One region of the Acidovorax sp. GW101-11A03 genome, then DNA from elsewhere that is predicted to be linked to it. Evidence: predicted binding sites of a transcription regulator. Region 1 holds the regulator's gene; the other holds the start of a gene.
The links. Region 1 encodes sigma-54, which starts transcription at its own class of promoters, with help from an activator protein. Its sites were predicted from a motif close to TGGCANGNAANCTGCTTT; they were not measured.
Positions count from the first base shown of each region.

Region 2: glnA (type I glutamate--ammonia ligase) is a predicted target of sigma-54. The motif match lies at 7,878-7,895, and genes of this name have one in related genera.

Region 1 covers NZ_JBWKZU010000002.1:11,976-23,431, forward strand. Annotated here, with positions in the region: gene AC07Z7_RS01315 (hybrid sensor histidine kinase/response regulator) at 1-591, opposite strand, end outside; gene AC07Z7_RS01320 (dicarboxylate/amino acid:cation symporter) at 833-2,203, shown strand; gene AC07Z7_RS01325 (DUF2214 family protein) at 2,368-2,814, shown strand; gene AC07Z7_RS01330 (PsiF family protein) at 2,911-3,255, opposite strand; gene argS (arginine--tRNA ligase) at 3,484-5,193, shown strand; gene AC07Z7_RS01340 (SPOR domain-containing protein) at 5,209-5,871, shown strand; gene AC07Z7_RS01345 (thiol:disulfide interchange protein DsbA/DsbL) at 5,951-6,598, shown strand; gene lptA (lipopolysaccharide transport periplasmic protein LptA) at 6,733-7,389, shown strand; gene lptB (LPS export ABC transporter ATP-binding protein) at 7,386-8,168, shown strand; gene AC07Z7_RS01360 (RNA polymerase factor sigma-54) at 8,168-9,751, shown strand; gene AC07Z7_RS01365 (glutaredoxin domain-containing protein) at 9,799-10,299, opposite strand; gene AC07Z7_RS01370 (acyl-CoA thioesterase) at 10,526-11,008, shown strand; gene AC07Z7_RS01375 (THUMP domain-containing class I SAM-dependent RNA methyltransferase) at 11,005-11,456, shown strand, end outside.
Region 2 covers NZ_JBWKZU010000090.1:2,416-13,871, reverse strand. Annotated here, with positions in the region: gene AC07Z7_RS23210 (thymidylate synthase) at 1-633, shown strand, start outside; gene AC07Z7_RS23205 (DUF4337 domain-containing protein) at 734-1,348, shown strand; gene AC07Z7_RS23200 (dihydrofolate reductase) at 1,380-1,871, shown strand; gene xth (exodeoxyribonuclease III) at 1,946-2,722, shown strand; gene ntrC (nitrogen regulation protein NR(I)) at 2,878-4,521, opposite strand; gene glnL (nitrogen regulation protein NR(II)) at 4,576-5,601, opposite strand; gene AC07Z7_RS23180 (hypothetical protein) at 5,688-6,200, opposite strand; gene glnA (type I glutamate--ammonia ligase) at 6,413-7,828, opposite strand; gene AC07Z7_RS23170 (competence/damage-inducible protein A) at 8,001-8,822, opposite strand; gene AC07Z7_RS23165 (EI24 domain-containing protein) at 8,819-9,772, opposite strand; gene AC07Z7_RS23160 (sterol desaturase family protein) at 9,801-10,814, opposite strand; gene AC07Z7_RS23155 (polysaccharide deacetylase family protein) at 10,902-11,456, opposite strand, start outside.

The DNA.
Region 1 (11,456 bases):
CACGATGTCGGGTGTCTGCAGCCATTCGCGCTCCAGCTCCTGCAGCGCGATCTTGATGGCCACCAGCCCCAGGGTGTGGCCGCTGTCGTCGCGGATGGCCTGCGACAGGAAGTAGCCGGGCTCGCCCGTGGTCACGCCAATTCCGTAAAAGCTGCCGCGCCCCTGCGCCAACGCCTGCTGCACATAGGGGCGAAAGCTGTAGTCCACCCCCACGTTGCTGGTGGCCGTGCGCCAGTTGCTCGCGGCCACGGCGAGGCCGTCGCGGTTGAGCAGGGTGAGGGTGGACGACTGGCTGGCGCCGTTGGCCTGCTCCAGCTTGCGGTTGAGCTGCGCCACCTCGTCGTTGTTCAGGGTGCGGCGCAGGGCGTCCTGCAGTTGCGCGTCCAGGGCCAGCACCTCGGGCAGGGTGCGGTAGCGGTCGATGCGCTGGGCCAGCGTCTGCCCGTACAGGGCCAGCTGGCGCTGCACGCTCTCGCTTTCGTCCAACAAGGACCGGTGCCAGGCCCACTGGCCGGCCGCGAACATGCTGGCCGCGGTGCCTGCTAGCAGGATCAGCAGCGTCCAGAACTGGTGAAGGCGGGGCGTGGGCATGGGAAAAAGCGGGGTTCTGGAGCCAGTCTGGTGCAGGTGGGGAGTGTGCCGCACCCGGTCTGGGGGGCTCCCGGGGCTAGGTAATTACCCTGATGGTGCGCGGATGCTCTCCTCTGGGGCGCCGGGCGACTAATACCAATAGGTTATCGGCTGAAACAAAGTGCAGCGGTACAAACGGCACCCTCAACGCGCACCGGCTGCACCCCGCTGGTGCAGCCCCGTGATTTCAGGAGACAACCCCATGCACGCCATTTCAGCCCCCACCGCGCACCCCGTGCGGCTGCCGTTTTACCGCCAACTGTATTTCCAGGTGGTGCTCGCCATCGTCCTGGGCGTGTTGCTGGGCCATTTTGAGCCCGCTTATGGCGAAGCGCTCAAGCCGCTGGGCGATGCGTTCATCAAGCTGGTGAAGATGATCATTGCCCCGGTGATCTTCCTGACCATCGTGACCGGCATCGCGGGCATGTCGCAGCTTTCCACCGTGGGCCGCGTGTTTGGCAAGGCCATGGCGTACTTCCTGTTCTTCTCCACGCTGGCCCTGGTGGTCGGCCTGGTGGTAGCCAACGTGGTGCAGCCCGGTGCGGGCATGAACATCAATGTGGCCGACCTGGACCAGGCCGCCGTCAAGGGCTATGTGGCCAAGTCGCACGAGATGACGCTCACGGGCTTTGCGCTCGACATCATCCCCAAGACGCTGGTGAGCCCGTTTGTGGGCGACAACATCCTGCAGGTGCTGCTGGTGGCCGTGCTGTTCGGCATTGGCCTGGCCATGGTGGGTGAGGCAGGCCGCCCGGTGCTGAACTTTCTGGATGCGCTGACGACGCCCGTGTTCAAGGTGGTGGGCATCGTGATGAAGGCCGCGCCACTGGGTGCGTTTGGCGCCATGGCGTTCACCATTGGCAAGTTTGGCCTGGGCTCGCTGGTCAACCTGGCCTGGCTGGTGGGCTCGTTCTACATCACCTCGCTGCTCTTTGTGGTGGTGATCCTGGGCTCTGTGGCGCGCCTGTGTGGCTTCTCGGTGTTCAAACTGTGCCGCTACCTCAAGGCCGAGCTGATGCTGGTGCTGGGCACCTCGTCGTCCGAATCCGCCTTGCCCTCGCTGATGGAAAAGATGGAAAAGGCCGGTTGCAGCAAGTCGGTGGTGGGCCTGGTGGTGCCCACGGGCTACTCCTTCAACCTGGACGGCACCAACATCTACATGACGCTGGCCGCGCTGTTCATCGCCCAGGCCACCAACACCGAACTGACGCTGGGTCACCAGGTGGCGCTGCTGCTCGTCGCCATGCTGTCGTCCAAGGGCGCAGCGGGCGTGACGGGCGCGGGCTTCATCACCCTGGCCGCCACGCTGGCCGTGGTGCCTGAAGTGCCGGTAGCCGGCATGGCGCTGATCCTGGGTGTGGACCGCTTCATGAGCGAATGCCGCTCGCTGACCAACTTCATCGGCAACGCAGTCGCCACCGTGGTGGTGTCGCGCTGGGAAAACGCTTTGGACACTGAGCGTCTGGACGCCGCACTCAACGGCCACCCGCTGCCCGCTGCTGTGCCGGCTGCCGCTGCCTCGGTGGCGCCTGCGGATGTGCCGGTGGGCGCGGTGGCCCGCACGGTGGCCTGATCCGCCGGTTAGGCAGGATTTCGCTCGGTACGGCGCAGGCCCCATGGCGTGCGCCGTTTTTCTTTTGGCAGGCGCACCTTGGGCCACCATGGACAATGGCGGCTGATCTTCCCTGATTGCCTGTCGGAATCACGACGCGCAACCAAGTCCCAAGGAAACTGACCATGACCCTCGAAGCCGTTCTGGCCGCCCTGCACCTTCTGGCCATCCTGACCTTTGTGGTCTTCTTGTCGAGCCAGGCGGCGCTGTGCCGCATCGAATGGCTCAACGCCGCCGTGGTTGAGCGCCTGGCCCGGCTGGATGTGATCTATGGCGTGGCGGGGGCGGTGATGATCGGCAGTGGCCTGGCGCGGGTGATCTGGGGGGTGAAAGGGGCCTCGTGGTACCTGTCGCAGCCCTTGTTCCATATCAAGATCACGATCGTGCTGGCCATGGTCCTGCTGTCGTTTGTGCCCTCGGCTGCGTTTCGCCGTTGGCGCCAGAACCTGCACAGCACGGGGGCCTTGCCGCCCGCGCACGAGGTGGCCAAGGTGCGCCGCCTGGTGATGATCCAGTCGCATGTGCTGCCCGTGGTGGCGGTGATTGCGGTGTTCTGGGCGCGCGGCTGGTAAGCCCGGGCGTCCAAAAAGTAAAAGCCCGCAGGCCGGTGGTCTGCGGGCTTTTTTACTTCTGCGCCCCTGTGTCGGGGCGCAAGGTGTGTGGCCGCTTTACTTCTTCAGGCATTCGCTCATGAAGGCCTTGCGCTCATCGCCCTTGAGGGTCTTGGCCGTGGCGTCGGCGTTGCAGGTCTTCATCTTGTCTTGCTGCGTGGCGGGCTTGTTGCTCAGGCAGGTTTTCATGAAGGCCTTACGCTCGTCGCCCTTCATGTCGCCCGCTTCCTTGTTGCAGGTGGCCATTTTGGATTGCTGCTTGGTAGGTTCTGCCGCCGGTGCGGCAGAGGCCGCAGTGGCAGCAGGAGCGGCGGCGGCCGCTTTGGCGGGGGTGTCGGCAGCGTGCGCAGCGCCGAACGAAAGGACCAGGCTCAGGGCAGACAGGGTGAGAAGCTTCTTCATGGGGGCTCCGTTGGTAGATGGCATCAGACGCAACCTGCGTCGGATTGCCCGATTACAACGTACCGGAAGCGCGCGCGGCTGACTCGCCGATACGGGTGGAAAGAATTCCTGACAATCTGTTGCGCCCTGGCTGCGCGCGACATGGGGCAGGGGTAGGCGGGGTGCTGGGCAAGTGCGCCATGTACCTGCCCGCCGGGGCAGGTGCGGCCCGGCCCGTAAAATCCCCCGATGCTTTCTGTCAAACACGATCTGCTGGCCGCGCTTGCGGCCGAGCTGGACATCCTCTCCCCCGGTGCTGGCGCCAAGGCGGCCTTTGAATCCCCCAAGGTGGCCGCGCATGGCGACTTTGCCTGCACAGCGGCCATGCAGCTGGCCAAGCCGCTCAAGCTCAATCCGCGCGCTCTGGGCGAACAGCTCAAGGCGGCCCTGGAGGCCACGCCTGCATTCACCCGCTGGGTCGATGCCATCGAGATTGCCGGGCCCGGTTTTCTGAACATCCGCCTCAAGCCTGCTGCCAAGCAAGAGGTGGTGCGCGAGGTGCTGACTGCGGGTGAGCGCTTTGGCTACCAGGCCAGCAACGGCCAGCAGGTGCTGGTCGAGTTCGTCTCGGCCAACCCCACGGGCCCGCTGCACGTGGGCCACGGCCGCCAGGCCGCGCTGGGCGATGCCATCTGCAACCTGTTCAGCACCCAGGGCTGGAAGGTGCACCGCGAGTTCTATTACAACGACGCGGGTGTGCAGATCGACACGCTGACCAAGAGCACGCAGCTGCGCGCCAAGGGCTTCAAGCCCGGCGACGACTGCTGGCCCACCGACAGCGAGAACCCGCTGGCGAAGAACTTCTACAACGGCGACTACATCGCCGACATTGCCGAGGCCTTCAAGGCCAAGGCCACCGTGAAGGCCGATGACCGTGAGTTCACGGCCAATGGCGATGTGGAGGACTACGACAACATCCGCCAATTTGCCGTGGCCTACCTGCGCAACGAGCAGGATAAAGACTTGCAGGCCTTCAACCTCCAGTTCGACGAGTACTACCTGGAGTCCAGCCTGTACACCAGCGGCCGCGTCGAGGCCACGGTGAACAAGCTGGTCGCCAACGGCAAGACCTATGAGCAGGACGGCGCGCTGTGGCTCAAGTCCACCGACTACGGCGACGACAAGGACCGCGTGATGCGCAAGCAGGATGGCACCTACACCTACTTTGTGCCTGATGTGGCGTACCACATCGCCAAGTGGGAGCGCGGCTTCACCAAGGTCGTCAACATCCAGGGCACGGACCACCACGGCACCATCGCCCGCGTGCGCGCCGGGCTGCAGGCGGCCGACGTCGGCATTCCGCAGGGCTACCCCGACTATGTGCTGCACACCATGGTGCGCGTGGTCAAGGGCGGCGAAGAGGTCAAGATCAGCAAACGCGCGGGCAGCTACGTCACGCTGCGTGACCTGATCGAGTGGACCAGCAAGGATGCGGTGCGCTTCTTCCTGCTCAGCCGCAAGCCCGACACCGAGTACACCTTCGACGTGGACCTGGCCGTGGCCCAGAACAACGACAACCCGGTGTACTACGTGCAGTACGCCCACGCGCGCATCCAGTCGGTGCTGCGGGCGTGGCAAGAGGCGGGTGGGGGTGATGTGGCTGCGCTTAAGGACGTGGACCTGTCGGCGCTGGAAGGCCCGCAGGCCCAGGCGCTGATGCTGCAGCTGGCCAAATACCCCGAGATGCTGACCGCTGCCGCCGACGGCGAGGCCCCCCACGACGTGACCTTCTACCTGCGTGACCTGGCTGCCAGCTACCACAGCTATTACGATGCCGAGCGCATCCTGGTGGACGATGAAGTGGTGAAGAAAGCGCGCCTGGCGCTGGTCGCTGCCACCGCCCAGGTATTGCACAATGGCCTGGCCGTGCTGGGCGTGTCAGCTCCAGCCAGAATGTAAGCAGTTACTACCAATATGAAAAAGCAACAGACGGGCGGGACCATTGTCGGCTTTATCGTCGGCGTCATCGTGGGCCTGGGCGCCGCGCTGGCGGTGGCCGTGTATGTGACCAAGGTGCCGGTGCCTTTTCTGAACAAGGGCGGCGGGCGCACGGCCGACATGGATGCCGCCGAGTCGCAGAAGAACAAGAACTGGGACCCGAACTCGCCGTTGTATGGCAAGAACCCGGCCCGGCCTGCCACACCCGCCGTGGCGGCTGCGGCGTCTGCGCCCGCTTCGGCCACCACGCCCGCATCGCCCGCACCCGAGGTGCGGGCTGCGGCATCTGCCCCCAAGCCCGGCGCCAGCAAGCCCGAGGCCGCCAAGGCCGAATCCAAGCCAGGTGCCGACCCGCTGGGTGACCTGGCCGTGGCCAAGGCCGCCGCCAAGGGCAATGTGGACCCGTTCGACTACTTTGTGCAGGCCGGGGCCTTCCGTACCCAGGCCGATGCCGATGCCCAGCGCGCCAAGCTGGCCATGATGGGCTGGGAAGCCCGCGTGAGCGAGCGTGAACAAAATGGCCGGGCGGTGTTCCGCGTGCGGGTGGGCCCGTTCACCAAGCGCGACGATGCCGAGCAGCTCAAGGAGAAGCTCGATGGCGCCGGGCTGGAATCGGCGCTGGTGCGCGTGCAGCGCTGATGCGTCAGACTTCGGGCGCTGAACTTTTTGCGGGGGCATGGCTCCCATCCCCCAGACCTGAACTAGGAGAGTCTTTGCCATGAAACGCCGTGAGTTTTCTTTGTCCGCTGCCTCGGCAGTCGCCGCTTCCGCCCTGACGCTGCCCGTCGCCACCCCTGCGCTGGCCCAGGCCCGCCAGTTCAAGGAGGGCAAGGACTACAAGCGGCTGGACAAGCCCGTGACGCCCGATGCACCGGCCGGCAAGGTCGATGTGATCGAGTTCTTCTGGTACAGCTGCCCCCACTGCAATGTGTTCGAACCCACGCTTGACGCCTGGGTCAAGGCCGCGCCCAAGGATCTTTTCATCCGCCGCGTGCCCGTAGCCTTCAATGCCAGCTTCGTGCCCCAGCAAAAGCTGTTCTACACCCTGGAAGGCATGGGCAAGCTCGAAGCCCTGCACGCCAAGGTGTTCCGCGCGATCCATGTGGAAAAGGTCAAGCTCGCCAAGGACGACGAGATTTTTGCCTGGGTGGCCCAGCAGGGTGTAGATGCCGCCAAGTTCAAGGAAGTCTACGCATCGTTCACCGTCTCCAACCAGGTCCGCCGCGCCTCGCAACTGCAGGACGCTTATGGCGTGGAAGGCGTGCCCTCCATGGGCGTGGCGGGCAAGTTCTACACGGACGGCACCATGGCCGGCAACATGCAGAACGTGCTGCAGGTGGTGGAAGCGCTGGTCAAGCAAAAGTAAGCCCCGGGCCGCCCTGGGCGCAGGTTGCAACGCGCCAAAGGCCCTGGATGCCCGCGAAGAAAGCCCGCTGATGCGGGCTTTCTTCATGGAGGGCGCGTGGGGATGGCTACAATGAACTGCAAGATTCGTGCCCTATGAACCACCGCCTCCTTCCGACCCTCCTGCTCGCGGCCTTGGCCTGCCTTCATGGCGTGGCCCACGCTGAAAAAGCCGACCGCGCCAAGCCCATGAACATCGAGGCCGACGCGTTGCGCCACGATGAACTCAAGCAGACCAGCGTGTTCTCGGGGCGCGTGGTCATGACCAAAGGCACCATCGTGCTGCGCGGCGCGCGGCTGGATGTGCGCCAGGATGCCGATGGCTACCAGTTTGGCGTGGTCACGGCCGAAGCCGGCAAACGCGCCTTCTTCCGCCAGAAGCGCGACACCCTGCCCGGCGCCCCCGACGAGTACATCGAAGGCGAAAGCGAAGTCATCGAGTACGACGGCAAGGCCGACAACGTGCGTTTCATCACCCGCGCCGAGCTGCGCCGCTACCGGGGTGCCGCACTCAGCGATGAGATCACCGGTGCCGTGATCGTCTACAACAACCTCACCGACGTGTTCACCGTGGACGGCCAGCGTGCCCCCGCCGCCAATGCGGCGGGCGATGCCCCGGCCCCCGGCAACCGCGTGCGCGCGGTGCTGGCACCCAAGGATCCGCCCGCAGGTGCTGCGGCGCCGGAACCAGCAGCACCCGGCGCGGCACCCGTGCTGCGCCCCAGCAACAGCCTTGGTGGCGGCTCCAAGTGAGCGCGGTGCCCGTTCATCCCGGCCCTGACACCCAGGCCGGCAGCCGCCTGGAGGTGCAGCACCTGGCCAAGTCGTACGGCAGCCGCAAGGTCGTCAAGGACGTATCGCTGGTCGTGCAAAAAGGCGAGGTCGTGGGTCTGCTCGGCCCCAATGGTGCGGGCAAGACCACCTCGTTCTACATGATCGTGGGCCTGGTGCGCAGCGATGCAGGCGACATCCGCATCGACGGCCATTCGGTGGCCCACATGCCCATCCACCGCCGCTCGCGGCTGGGGCTGTCGTACCTGCCGCAGGAAGCCTCCATCTTCCGCAAGCTCACGGTCGAAGAAAACGTGCGCGCCGTGCTGGAGCTGCAGCGAGGCGACGACGGCCAGCCGCTCTCGCGTGAGGCCATCGAAGAGCGCCTGACGGCCTTGCTGGAAGAGCTGCGCGTGCAGCACCTGCGCGCCTCGCCCGCGATGGCCCTGTCCGGTGGCGAGCGCCGTCGGGTGGAGATCGCCCGCGCCCTGGCCACACAGCCGCGCTTCATCCTGCTGGACGAGCCCTTTGCAGGCATCGACCCCATCGCCGTGATCGAGATCCAGCGCATCATCGGTTTCCTCAAGGCGCGCGGCATTGGTGTGCTCATCACCGACCACAACGTGCGCGAAACCCTGGGCATCTGCGATCACGCCTTCATCATCAGCGATGGCCGCGTGCTGGCGCAGGGCACGCCGTCCGAGATCGTGGACAACGCCGAAGTGCGCCGGGTGTATCTGGGCGAACATTTCCGCATGTGATGAAGCCTGGCCTGTCGCTGCGCGTCTCGCAGCACCTTGCACTGACCCCCCAGCTCCAGCAGTCCATCCGGCTGCTGCAGCTGTCCACGCTCGAACTCTCGCAGGAAGTCGAGCAGATGCTCGACGAGAACCCGTTCCTCGAACGCACAGCCGAAGAGGCGCCGCGCGAGGAGTTTGGCCTGGAAACCGCCGACGCCCCCGCGCAAGCCGACGAATACAGCGCTGATGATGCTATATTTTCAGGAGCTACAAGCGCAAGCGCAGCGGGCGCAGAAGGCCCAAATGATGCCGAAACGCCAGGCCCTGGCGTCGACGAACCCGACTGGAGCGGCGACGGCACGGTCGAGATGGCGCCCAACGACGCCGAATGGGGCGGCGACGCCCCGGCCCGCACCCGCAACGATGCGGAAGGCGACGACGCTGATGCCACCGAACTGGCCCGCTCGCATGAATCGCTCACCGCTTTTTTGCACCGCCAGGCCCTGTCGCTGCGCCTGTCCGAGGTGGATTGCGCCGCGCTGCGCTTCCTGATCGAATCCCTGAACGACGACGGCTACCTCGAAGAGCCGCTCGAAGAACTCGCCACCGCCCTGGCCGGGCCGGATGACCTGGAGCAGATCGAAGAGCTGGTGCACCGCTTTACCGTGGCGCTGCGCCTGCTGCAAAGCCTGGAGCCCACGGGCGTGGGCGCGCGCAACCTGGCCGAATGCCTCACGCTGCAGCTCAAGGCGCTGGACGCCGACGAAGAGGCCGACCCCGACACCGTCAAGACGGCGCTCACTATCTGCCAGCAACCGCTGGAGATGCTGGCCCGCCGCGACATCCGCCGCCTGACGCAGCTCTGTGGCGACGGCGAAGAGCGCACCCGCGCCGCCATGGCACTGATCGCCCGTCTGGAGCCGCGCCCCGGCCGCAAGTTCGTCGATGTGGAGCGCAACATCATCGTGCCCGACGTGATCGTGCGCAAAGCCGGGCGTGCCAACGGGCGGGACGGCCAGCACAACTTCATCGTGCAGCTCAACCCCGACGTGATGCCCCGCCTGCGCGTGCACGACATCTACGCCGGCGCCCTGCGCGGCCACAAGGGCGGCGAAGGCCACCAGGGCATGCAGCAGCGGCTGCAGGAGGCGCGCTGGTTCATCAAGAACATCCAGCAGCGCTTTGACACCATCCTGCGCGTCTCGCGCGCCATCGTCGAGCGGCAGAAGAACTTCTTCACCCACGGCGAACTGGCCATGCGCCCGCTGGTGCTGCGCGACATCGCCGACGAACTGGGCCTGCACGAATCCACGATCAGCCGCGTGACCACGGCCAAATACATGGCCACGCCCATCGGCACCTACGAGCTGAAGTACTTCTTTGGCTCTGGCCTGGGCACCGAGACCGGTGGCAATGCGTCCAGCACCGCTGTGCGCGCACTGATCAAGCAGTTCGTGTCGGCAGAGAACCCCACCAAGCCGCTGTCGGACAGCCAGATCGCCGAGATGCTCAAGGAGCAGGGCATTGAATGCGCACGCCGCACCGTGGCGAAGTACCGCGAAGCGCTCAAGATTGCGCCGGCGAATCTGCGCAAGGCGCTATGAAGAAGCGACGCGCAGAGGCTGCTCGCGGCGCCAAGCGAAGGGGTTTTCTATTGTTGGCGTGCTGCAAAGGCTGAATCGTATGCTTGGGCGGTGAAGCCCGTAATCCGCTGTCTGGGAGCTATCAGCAAAGGCACACTTCTTCCGCCGATGTCGGCAAAGGCGGTTTTGCCTATCGGTGTGTCTACGTCCAGTTCTCGGTATGCAATGTTCTTTTGATTCAGATAGGTCTTGGCGGCTTTGCAATAGCCACACCAACTGGCCGTAAAAAGTACAACCCCACTCGGCGGGGCTGCAATGACAAGCGGTCCTCCAGGGTCGCCTGGTGCAGAAGCACGCTTGGCGGGCGCGGGCGAAGCGCCCGGCACCACGCTCACTGGCAGGTTCTCCAGCTTCATCGTCTTTTCCACGGCACCTGTCACCGGGGGCTTGTCGCTGTACACGACCTTGCCGTCCGCACCCACCGATTTGTAGAGTGTCTGGGCGCCTGCGCCCCAGGGCATGGCGGCCAGTGCGAGCACGGTCAGCAGGGTCCGATAAAAAGGGCGCATTAGGGGCTCCGGTAAAATCCGCTGCCCGAGAGCATACGAGACAAGGGGCATGGGGCCTGCAAGATCCTTGTGCCACCAACCCGCATTGCGATCCATGGCGCCTTGGCGTGGTGAGCCGTCCCGCCACCGGTGGCCCTGCAAGCACCCTGCGGCACACGCCGCGCACCACTCCCCGCGCGGGCTCGCGCTCTTCGCTTCCTTTTCTCCTACCCCTCTGTCCGCCACCATGGCCCGCATTGTTTTTGACCTCCCCCCGCACTTCGGCTTTGCCACCGAGCTGCAGATCTACATCAGCCACGTGAACCAGGGCGGGCACCTGGACAACGCGCAGCTGCTCACTCTGGTGTCAGAAGCGCGCGTGCGTTTCTTCCAGTCGCTGGGCTACCCCGAGGCCGACGTGGGCGGCTTGTCCATCGTGGTGGGCGACATCGTGGCGCAGTACAAGTCCGAGGGTTTCCATGGCGAGACCATGCGGGTGGAGATGGCGCCTTCGGACTTCAACCGCTACGGCTTCGATCTGGTGTTCTGCATGACCGAGAAGACCTCCGGCCGCGAAGTGGCGCGCGGCAAGATCGGCATCGTCTTCATTGGCAAGGCCGATCGCAAAGTGGCGCTGATCCCTGACTCCGTCCGCCAGCTGCTGCTGGCCCGTGCGGGGGCGCCCGGTTCCCCCGCCGTGCCCGAGCGCGTATCCTCCCCATCGACATGAACCAACTCCAACTTTTCCTCCCTTGCGCTGCGGGCGTCGAGGGCTTTCTGGCCGACGAGGTGCATGGCATCACCGGCCTCACGGGGCAAGACCTGCTGGTGGGCCGGGGCGGCGTGCTGCTGCGCGCCTCGTGGCGCCAGGCCATGCAGCTCAACCTGCACAGCCGCCTGGCCCAGCGCGTGCTGGTGCAGCTGGCGCACCGCCCGTATCGATCTGAAAACGACCTCTACAACATGGCCAGCGATGTGGCCTGGGAGATCTGGTTCACCACGCGCCAGACCTTCAAGGTCGAAGTGACGGCCCAGCACAGCCCGCTGCAGAGCCTGAACTTTGCGGGCCTCAAGGTGAAAGACGCGGTGGCCGACCGCTTCCGCCACAAGAGCGGCGTGCGGCCCGATGTGAACACCCAGTGGCCCGATGTGCGCATCCACCTGCACCTGACCACCGA
Region 2 (11,456 bases), on a different contig from region 1:
TTCCTCACCGGATCGAGCAACAACAACTGGCTGAAAGAACGTGGCGTGACCATCTGGGACGAATGGGCGCGCGAGGATGGAGACCTGGGCCCGGTGTACGGCGTGCAGTGGCGCAGCTGGCCCACGCCGGACGGCGGGCACATCGACCAGATCAGCGACGTGATCCAAACCCTGAAGACCAACCCCGACTCGCGCCGCATCATCGTGAGCGCCTGGAACGTGGCCGAGCTGCACAAGATGGCGCTCATGCCCTGCCATGCGTTCTTCCAGTTCTACGTAGCCCCGGCGCAGGAGCCCGGCGGGCGCGGCACGCTGAGCTGCCAGCTGTACCAGCGCAGCGCAGACATCTTCCTCGGGGTGCCCTTCAACATCGCCAGCTATGCGCTGCTGACCCACATGGTGGCGCAGCAGTGCGACCTGGATGTGGGCGACTTCATCTGGACGGGCGGCGACTGCCACATCTACAGCAACCACCACGAGCAGGTTGAGACGCAGCTGGCGCGCACGCCCTACCCCTACCCCGTACTGAACATCAAGCGCAAGCCGGACAGCATCTTCGACTACCAGTACGAAGACTTTGAAGTGCTGGACTACCAGTGCCACCCCGCCATCAAGGCACCCGTGGCGGTGTAGCCCCAACCGGCGCCCGCCCTTAAAACCCGTTTCCGCAGGCAAACGCAGCAGCGCTTGCCCGGCGTCCATTCATCCACAACCATCACCCCCACGCTTACCCATGTCTTCCGGCGGATTTCACGTACACGGCCCCCACGACCACGCAGTCGAGCATGCCACCCATGGCCACCATGGCGACCACGCCTCCAGCCATGGCGCGGAGGGCAATGGCTCGTCCATGAACAAGATCGCCATGTTCACCGCCATCGTGGCCACGGTGGGTGCCATCTTTGCCTACATGGGCGGGGCCACGCAGGCCAATGCCGGGCTGCTCAAGAACGATGCGGCCATCAAGAAGACCGAGGCCTCCAACCAGTGGAATTACTTCCAGTCCAAAAGCACCAAACAAAGCCTGGCCGAACTGGCACGTGACCTGACCCCGGCCGAGACCGAAAAGGCCAAGTACCAGGGCAAGATCGACCGCTACGAAAAAGAAAAGAACGAGATCAAGGCCGTGGCCGAAAAGCTGGAGGCCGATGCCCATGCCTTCGACCAGAAAAGCGAAGCCCAGATGCACCAGCACCACCGCTGGGCCCAGGCCACCACGGCGCTGCAGGTGGCAATTGCCTTGGCCGCCATTGCGCTGCTGACCAAGAAGAAGTGGCTGGAATACGGCATGTATGGCGTGGCCGCCGTGGGCCTGGGCGTGGGCGCGCTCGCCGCCCTGCACATCTGACCAGATCAAGCCCCACAAAACACCAAGCCCCATGCCCCTGCACCTCATCTACGCCCGCGCCGCCAATGGCGTCATCGGCCGGGACAACCAGCTCCCCTGGCACCTGGCCGAGGACATGGCGCACTTCAAGCAGCTCACCCAGGGTTGCCCGGTGGTCATGGGCCGCAAGACCTGGGACTCGCTGCCCCCGCGCTTTCGCCCCCTGCCCGGCCGCAGCAACATCGTGGTGACGCGCCAGACCGACTGGCAGGCCGACGGCGCGCACCGCGCAGGCAGCCTGGCCGAGGCCCTGGCGCAATGCGATGCGGCCCAGACGGTGTGGGTGATCGGCGGCGCGCAGATTTACGCCGAAGCCCTGCCCCTGGCTGACCGCGTGGAGGTGACCGAGATCGACCAGCCCTTCGACGGCGACGCCTACGCCCCCACGCTCGGCCCAGAATGGACCGTGTCGGCACGCAGCAGCCGCCAGGTGGGCAGCAACGGACTGCCGTTCAGCTTTGTGACCTACGTGCGCGCGGCCTGAGTGCCACTGCGCTTTTACTCACTTATTGATAGCTACTAGCGCTTGATGGACGGGCGCAAAGGGCCAAAAAACCTATGCAAATCGCCACCTGGAACGTGAACTCCCTGTCGGTGCGCCTGCCCCAGGTGCTGGCCTGGCTGGCCGCCAACCCGGTCGATGCGCTGTGCCTGCAGGAACTCAAGCTCACCGATGACAAGTTTCCGCACGACGCCCTGAAAGAGGCCGGCTACGAAGCCGCCGCCTTTGGCCAGAAGACCTACAACGGCGTGGCCATCCTCAGCCGCCACCCGCTGCGCGATGTGGTGCGCAACATCCCCGCCTTTGGCGACGAGCAGGCCCGCGTCATCGCCGCCACGCTGGACACGCCGGCAGGCCCCCTGCGCCTGCTCAACGGCTACTTCGTCAACGGCCAGGAACCAGGTTCGGAAAAGTTTGCCTACAAGATGCGCTGGCTGCAGGCGCTGCAGGACATGGTGCGCGCAGAGATGGCCGCCCACCCGCGCCTGGTGCTGGTGGGCGACTTCAACGTGGCCCCCGAAGACCGCGACTCATACGACCCCGAGGGCCTGCGCGAGACCATCCACCACACGACCGAAGAACGCAACCACTTCCAGGCGCTGCTGGGGCTGGGCCTGACCGATGCGTTCCGCATGTTCGAGCAACCCGACAAGAGCTTCTCGTGGTGGGACTACCGCATGCTGGGCTTCCAGAAAAACCGGGGCCTGCGCATCGACCACATTCTGGTGAGCGAGGCCCTCAAGCCCACGGTGACGGCCTGCGTGGTGGACCGCGCCCCACGCAAGAACCCGCAGCCCAGCGACCACACACCGGTGGTGGTGACCCTGGGTTGATTTGCTACTGATTCAATAGCTATAAAGGCAATAGGGGCGCGCGCAAACGGCCTCTTTTTCCTTGATTTTTGAATCACCCAAGTCAAAGAGCCCCTGGCAGCTTGCCGCGGCCAGGGGCTCTTTTCAATCCGGCTATGCAGCCGCGACGCGGGCAGTCACGCCTCGTCGGGTGCGTCCAGCCCCAGCTCCTGGATCTTGCGCGTGATGGTGTTGCGCCCAATACCCAGGCGCTGCGCGGCTTCCATGCGGCGCCCATGGGTGGCCACCAGGGCCGTGCGGATCAGGCGCGACTCAAAGCGCCGCGTGAGCGCATCCCACACCTCGGGCTGGCCGCCCGCCAGCAGCTTTTGCGCCTCGGTTTCCAGCGCCTGCTCCCAGCTGTGGACAGTCGCAGCGGGGGCGGCGGCTGCCGCCGCATCGGCCGACCAGGATGGCGCGGCGGCAGGCATGGGCGCAGGCACCGCAGGGTGGTGCAGCCCTCCCACCATGTCGGACGCAGGCTGCGGCGCGGCAGGGGCCTGCGCCACGGGCACCACCGCGGCCAACGGCGCCACGGGCATGGATGTGACCGTAGCCGCAGGTTCTGCGCCCGGCGTGGCGCGCACCGGCGGCTGGTAGACCGGGGCCTCCAGCACTTCAGGGGGCAGGTCTTGCAGGGAGATCACCTGCGCGGGTGCCATCACCGTGAGCCAGTGGCAGATGTTCTCCAGCTGGCGCACGTTGCCGGGAAAGGCGAACTGCTCCAGCCGCGCCAGCGCCGAGTCGGCAATGCGCTTGGGCTCCACGCCCAGCTGCCGCGCGCTTTGCTGCAGGAAGTGGCGCGTGAGCATGGGCACGTCTTCGTGCCGCTCGCGCAGCGCGGGCAGGCGCAGGCGGATCACGTTGAGGCGGTGGAACAAGTCCTCGCGGAAGCCGCCTTCCTTGACGCGCTGCTCCAGGTTCTGGTGGGTGGCAGCAATCACGCGCACATGGGCCTTGACAGCCGCATGGCCGCCCACGCGGTAGAACTGGCCGTCGGACAACACGCGCAGCAAGCGCGTCTGCAGGTCAAACGGCATGTCGCCGATTTCGTCGAGGAACAGCGTGCCGCCCTCGGCCTGCTCGAAGCGGCCCCGCCGCTGGGTTTGCGCGCCGGTGAAGGCGCCGCGCTCGTGGCCGAAGAGTTCGCTCTCCAGCAGGTCCTTGGGGATGGCTGCGGTGTTGATGGCCACAAAGGGGCCGTCTGCCACGGGCGAATGCTTGTGCAGCGCACGCGCCACCAGTTCCTTGCCCGAGCCCGATTCGCCGGTGATGAGCACCGTGACCTGGCTTTGCGACAACCGCCCGATGGCGCGGAACACGTCCTGCATGGCGGGCGCCTGGCCCAGCATTTCGGGGGTCGCGGTCTGGCGTTCTTCGGTGACTTCTTCGCGTTGGCTTTCTTCCACCGCGCGGCGGATCAGTTCCACTGCCTTGGGCAGGTCGAAAGGCTTGGGCAGGTATTCAAACGCGCCGCGCTGAAAGGCCGACACGGCGCTGTCGAGGTCGGAGTACGCCGTCATGATGATGACGGGCAGGCCGGGCTGCAGCTCGCGCACCTTCTCCAGCAGCTGCAGGCCCGAACCGCCGGGCATGCGGATGTCGCTCACCAGAACCTGGGGGCCCTGGCGGGCAGGGTCGCCTGCGGTGACATCGGCCAGTGCGTCCAGCACTTCGCGGGGGTGCGTGAAGCTGCGCGTGGGCAGGTTCTCGCGGGCCAGCGCCTTCTCCAGGACGAAGCGGATCGAGGGGTCGTCATCTACTATCCAGATCGGCTTCATATGTTTTTCTAACCTTCCCTGTGGTTGCGTGTCAGGGACCGTCGTGCGTGGTTGTCAAGGCAGCGGGATCAGGATGCGGAAGTCGGTGCGACCCGGTACGCTGTCGCATTCGATCAACCCGTGGTGGCGCTGCACGAAGGTTTGCGCCAACGTCAGCCCCAGCCCTGATCCGCCGTCCCGCCCCGACACCAGTGGATAAAAAATCCGTTCCTTGATGGCATCGGGTACGCCCGGTCCGTTGTCGATGACATGCAATTCCAGTGCCAGCCGATAGCGCTGACGGCCGAACGTGACCTGGCGGGCCACGCGGGTGCGCAGTGTGATCACGGCATCGCCCGCAGCAATGCGGTCGGTGAGCGCCTGGGCGCCGTTTTGCACGATGTTCAGCAGCGCCTGGATGAGCTGGGCGCGGTCGCCCCGGAACTCGGGGATGGAGGTGTCGTAGTCGCGCTGGACCTTGAGGCCCTGGGGGTATTCGACCAGCACCAGCGAACGCACGCGCTCGCACACCTCGTGGATGTTCACATCGCCCACCAGGTGCGGATGGCGGTGCGGCGCGAGCAGCCGGTCCACCAGGCTTTGCAGGCGGTCGGCCTCGTGGATGATGACCTGGGTGTACTCGGTGAGCTCGCGGTTGTCGAGCTCCATCTCCAGCAGCTGCGCTGCGCCCCGGATGCCGCCCAGCGGGTTCTTGATCTCGTGGGCCAGGTTGCGGATCAGCTCCTTGTTGGCCTGGGCCTGGTCGCGCAGGCGCTCTTCGCGGTCCTGGCGGGCCTGCTGCTCCAGCGGCCACAGCTCCACCAGGATTTCGCCCACCTGTTCGGCATCGGCCACGTTGACATGCACGGGCACGGGCTCCTGGTGCAGGCGTTTCAGGCTGGCTTCGTAGCGCAGCGCGGCAAAGTCCTTGCCCCGGGCTCCCGCCAGGGCGGTCTGCAGCAAGGCGGGGTCGGTGAAGAAGGTAGAGAAGTCCGCGCCTTCCAGTGTGCGGCGCGACAGGCCCAGCGTGTTTTCCAGGGCGGCGTTGGCAAACTGCACAGCGCCATCATGAGCGCGCAGCACAGCCACCAGGGTGGACATCAGGTCCAGCGAATGAAAACGCCCGGTGTCGGTGCCGGGCAGTTCAGGGGATGAAGGGACACTCACACGCAGGGGGTGGTTGTTGGTTAGTTGGCGGGCGCTGGCAGGCGGGCGATCTCGCGCTTGATGCCGGCGATGTCACTTTCGCTGCGGGCCACGCTGGCCTTGAGTTCGGCGGTGCGCTCCGTGTAGCGCTGGGGGTTGCGCAGGTCGAGCGCATTGCGTTCAGGGGCGCCGTTGTTGTATTCCTTGACGAGGTCGGCATGGCGCGCTTCGGCCTTGCGCAGTTCCGACTCGAGGATGGCGCGCGCATCAGAGTCGCGGGCCTTCTGGTCGTTGGAGCTGACCTTGGGGGCCGAGGAAGGCGACGCGGCTGCCCCGCCACCCGCAGAAGACGAGGGGGCAGGCGCCGCGCCCGACGCAGGCCGGGTGCCCTGCACCACGGTGACATTGCCCCCTTCCACCAGCCTGCAGCCGCGCTCCTTGGCCTGGGTAGCGTTGTTGGTGTATTCGTTGCCGCAGCGATAGATGCGGTCTTGTGCCCACGTTGCAAAAGGCGTGGAGGCAATGAGGAGCAGGGTGAAGAGCGTTTTTTTCATTCAGGTTCCTCGCACGGACATGCAGGAGAGAAGGGAGTATCCACCAATCGCCACACATCGCCAATCGAGCAAGGGCAGACCTGGGCAGGGGTTTATCCAAGGATGCAACACCCGCCACCTTGGTTCCGCCACGGGCATGAAGATGTACTCGGCCCCATGAAAAAAGGCGGCTTGCGCCGCCTTTTTATGAGCAATGGTCTGCAGGCAGACGATTACAGCGAGTAGTACATGTCGTACTCGACAGGGTGCACGGCCATGCGGAAGCGGGTCACTTCGTTCATCTTCAGATCGATGTAGGCGTCGATCATGCTGTCGGTGAACACGCCACCCTTGGTCAGGAACGCGCGGTCCTTGTCCAGGTGCTCCAGGGCCTGGTCCAGGCTGTGGCACACGGTGGGCACCAGCTTGTCTTCTTCTGGAGGCAGGTGGTACAGATCCTTCGTGGCGGCTTCGCCGGGATGGATCTTGTTTTCCACGCCGTCCAGACCGGCCATCAGCAGGGCTGCGAAACCCAGGTAGGGGTTCATCAGTGGATCGGGGAAGCGAGCTTCCACGCGACGGCCCTTGGGGTTGGCCACGTAGGGGATGCGGATCGAGGCAGAACGGTTCTTGGCCGAGTAGGCCAGCTTCACCGGGGCTTCGAAGTGGGGCACCAGACGCTTGTAGCTGTTGGTGCCGGGGTTGGTGATGGCGTTCAGGGCACGGGCGTGCTTGATGATGCCGCCGATGTAGTACAGCGCGAAGTCCGACAGACCAGCATAGCCATCGCCAGCGAACAGGTTCTTGCCGTCCTTCCAGACGGACTGGTGCACGTGCATGCCGGAGCCGTTGTCGCCGTGGTAAGGCTTGGGCATGAACGTGGCGGTCTTGCCATAGGCGTTGGCCACGTTGTGGATCACGTACTTCTGCAGGATGGTCCAGTCGGCGCGCTCGACCAGCGTGCTGAACTTGGTGCCGATTTCGTTCTGGCCAGCGCCCGCCACTTCGTGGTGGAACACTTCGACCGGGATGCCCAGGGATTCGAGGATCAGGGACATCTCGGCGCGCATGTCTTGCGTGCTGTCAACGGGAGGCACGGGGAAGTAGCCGCCCTTGACGGTGGGACGGTGGCCACGGTTGCCGCCTTCGAGCTTGGCGCCGGTGTTCCAGGGAGCTTCGTACTCTTCGATTTCGTAGAACGTGTTGTTGGGCTCGGTGCTCCAGCGCACGCCGTCGAAGATGAAGAATTCTGGCTCGGGACCGAAGTAGGCGGTGTCGCCCAGGCCGGAGGCCTTCAGGTAGGCTTCAGCGCGCTTGGCGATGGAGCGGGGATCGCGGTCGTAGGCCTTGCCGTCGGTGGGCTCGATCACGTCGCAGGTCAGGATCAGCGTCGTTTCTTCAAAGAAAGGATCGATGTTGGCCGTGCTCGGGTCGGGGATCAGCTGCATGTCGGAGGCTTCAATGCCCTTCCAGCCGGCGATCGACGAGCCGTCAAAGGCATGGCCCGAAGTGAACTTGTCTTCGTCGAAGTGAGAGACGGGCACCGTGGTGTGCTGTTGTTTGCCACGGGTATCGGTGAAACGGAAGTCAACGAACTTGACTTCGTTTTCCTTCACCATCTTCATCACGTCTGCAACGGTCTTGGCCATCAGGTTCTCCTGGGTAAAGCGCTTGTTGAAAAAAGATTTTGCCGAAATAAAAGCAGTTTGCGTGCCAGCCGAGTGCACTACCGCACTATGAAGGAGCGCCGCAGACTACGGGTTGGCACGGCATCCGCCAAAAAGCACCAAAACAGTGCAATCCTTGGATCAAGCCTGAACATCACAGATTGCGCACCAATTCAGGGCCGCAATTTGCACCAAATTCGTGCAACCCTTGTTTCAGATCCTGCCATGCAGCAGGAACCGAGAGTGCCGGCCCTTTGACGCCCAGCTCGATATGCCGCCCGTATTGTGGATGATCCACGCTGGGGAGACTGAACACCCGCACCAGCGGATGCATTTTTTCGATGCGCTCCATGAGAGGCGTCAACGCCGCCTCCATGGCGCCGTAGACCACCACCGACTGCTCGGTCTGGGGCGTGCGATTGAAGAATTCCGCGTAGTGCCGCTCCAGCACCCCTTCGATCATGGGCCAGGCCATCACGGGAAAGCCCGGCACAAAATGCACGGCCCCTCCGCCCGCACCCTCGCAGCTGAAGCCGGGGATCTTGTTGTAGGGATTCGGAATGATGCGGGCCCCTGCCGGAAACACCCCCATGTTGAGCCGATGGATGTTGTCGGGCCGGTCGGCCTCGTAGGGCACGCCTTGCTCCCGCGCCACGTCCTGCATGCGTTCGCGGATCAGGGCCTCGGCCTCGGGGTGCAGCAGCAGTTCACGCCCCAGGGCGCGGGCGGCACACTGGCGCGTGTGGTCGTCGGGCGTGGCACCAATCCCGCCGCACGAGAACACCACGTCGCTCGATGCAAACGCACGCTGCAGGGTCGCCGTGATGCGGTCAGGGCTATCGCCCACATAGTCCGCATAGGCCAGCGACAGGCCCCGTGCCGCCAGAAGCTCAATGACCTTGGGCATGTGCTTGTCGGCACGTTTGCCCGACAGGATTTCATCGCCCACGATGATGAGGCCGAAGGTGGGGGTCATGGTGCTGGATTCTCGGAGGTCGAAGATGGAGCCGGAGGCAAGGCGGTCGCAGAGGATGCCACAGGCAACGCAGGAGCCACCACCGCAGGAGGCGCGGCGACATCGGCCACATCGGCAGTGACAACCACGGGCGCCAGCCCGGCAGACTCGGCACGCAGGCGCTGCAGCGCTGCCAGTCCGTAATGGGTAAACCAGAGCGACGAGAACGCGAACACCAGGGTGTAGATCCAGATGGCAAGCGGAACCAGGATGAAAAAGGCCGCTGCAAACACGACCCCGGACGCCCAGACAATGCTGGGCGCCGCCCCCAGGTAGCCGGTGATGATGCCAATGCCCAGCAGGCTGCTGCGGTGGCGGCGGAAGATCTCCTGGCGCTCTTCCTTGCTGGCATGGTCGGCCAGAGCATCAAACACCATGACCCGGTAGGTGAGCCAGCCCCAGATCAGGGGCGGCAGCACCAGCACGAGCGGCGGCACCAGCCACAGCGGAACCGACACCACAAGGGCCACCAGCGCCAGCAGGGTGGAGCCCACCGACCAGGCCACGCTGGCAATGAAGGAGCCGCCCTTCTTGCGCTCCAGATCGGGAAACCGCCGCTCGGCCACCAAGGCCACCAGGGCGGGTGTCATGAGCACGGCCACTGCCAGCAGCGACACCACCACCAGCACGGGCGCCACGGCCAGCACCACCATCAGGGGGGCCATCACGGCAGTCACATCCCCCAGGCCCCAGCCCTGCAGCCAGCTCCAGACGCTGGCGAGCAGCGTGGAGGCATCCAGCATTGCGCGCATGCCCTGAACCGCCACATCCCAGTAGAAATAACCCAGGCCCAGTGCCAAAGCCACCATCAGCAATAGCGGCAAGACCGACAGGGCCACAACACGCGGCCGCAGGCAATAGACCGCAGCGCGCCAGAAAGAGTCAAGCAGAAGTCCCATGTCGGCAAGCATACCTTGGGTGCCTATGGGGGGAGACACATCAGGCTTTGCCGAACAACCTCAGCACACCCCGCCATTGCTGAGACCAGAACCCCTGGCCGTAGTCGCGCAACCGCCCTTTCGCATCGGGCTCGACCTGGTCGCGCACGCCGGTGGGGTCAAAGCGCCATTCGAAGTTGGCCGTGTGCATCAGCATGTCCCACCAGGGCAGCAGCACCCCGAAATTGTGGCCGCCCAGCACCACGCGGGGCCCCTCGGACTTCACGCCATCGGCTGCAGCCACCGCAGGCTTCACCGTTTCATGGCCAATGCCAATGCTGTGGTGCAGGCGGTGGAAACGCGGGCTGACCCACAGGCGCTCGCCCCAGCGGCCAAACCACAGGCGCACATTGGCATGCTGAAAGCTCTCGCTGAGCTGGGTGATGGCCACAATGGCAATGAACTGTCCCGGGGCCACGCCAATCGCCTGCGCAACAACCACCAGAATCGTGTCCCGCAGCAGGTCGTCGAGCAGGTGGTTGCGGTTGTCGCTCCACATGGTCATCTGCTGCTGCGCATGGTGCAGGGAATGCAGGCGCCACCACCATTCGAAGTGGTGCTGGCCCCGGTGGATCCAGTAGTCCACAAAATCGAACACCACCAGGTACAGCAGCAGGCTCACCCAGGGGATGTCCGTGATCCCCGGCCAGACGCCATCCAGCTGGAAGGTGCTGACCCCCGCCACGCGCAAGGCGCCAAACAGAGAGTCGGCCAGCGGGTCCACCGTGAAGAACAAGGCCAGGCGGAAAACGCCCAGCCGGTGGATCAGCGTGTAAAGGATGTCGGTGCGGATGGTGGCTCGGTTGGTCACCGGCTCCACCGGCCACAGGCGCTGCATCGGGCCGATCACGGCAACGATCACCGCCAGCTGCAGCAATCCCACCAGAAGCCAGCCTGCGGCCTCATAGCCAGACTCCAACACGCTGCTCAGGCCCAGCGAGAACATCAGCGGCTGCAGCACGCTCTCAAACAGCCACTGCTGCACGCCATCGAACCAACTGCCTAGCGATCCCATCACATCATGCTCCCATGCCAGCGCTACAGCGGGCCGCGCAGCAAGCGCCTGCATCGGCATCCGCGCAACCCGCCGCCCTGTTGTCCATCAGCGGGCCACCCCGTACTGGGGATGCTCCCGCAAGGTCCGAAAGCAGAAACCCTGCTGCTTGAGGCCCACGATCAAGGGCTCCAGCACGGTTGGCGCCCACGGGTCCTTGCGCGACCAGATACCGAGGTGCGCCAGCAGAATGTCGCCGCTGCGCACATCACGCAAGGCCTTGCGCAGCAGGGCCGCATTGCTGGCGCTCTCACTGGGCAGCTCATCCCCCAGAAAGCCTGCGGGCGACCAGCCCACATGCGCATAACCGCAGGCCTGCGCGGTGGCGATCAGCTGGGGGGATATTTTTCCTCCGGGCGCGCGGAACAGAGGCAGCGGCGTCTTGCCCGTCAGCACCTTCAGGCGATCGGCAGCACGGCCAATCTCCGCGCAGTACTCGGCAGCCGACATCTGAAAGCTCTGCCCCTCCCGGGGACCTGCTGAAGGGCGCACGCGAAACACCGGAGCTTGCGCCGTGCCCACATCCGCACGCCAGTAGGTGTGGTCCCAAGTGTGCGAAGCGAATTCGTGGCCCTCGGCCGCGCGCGCACGCCACCAAGGCGC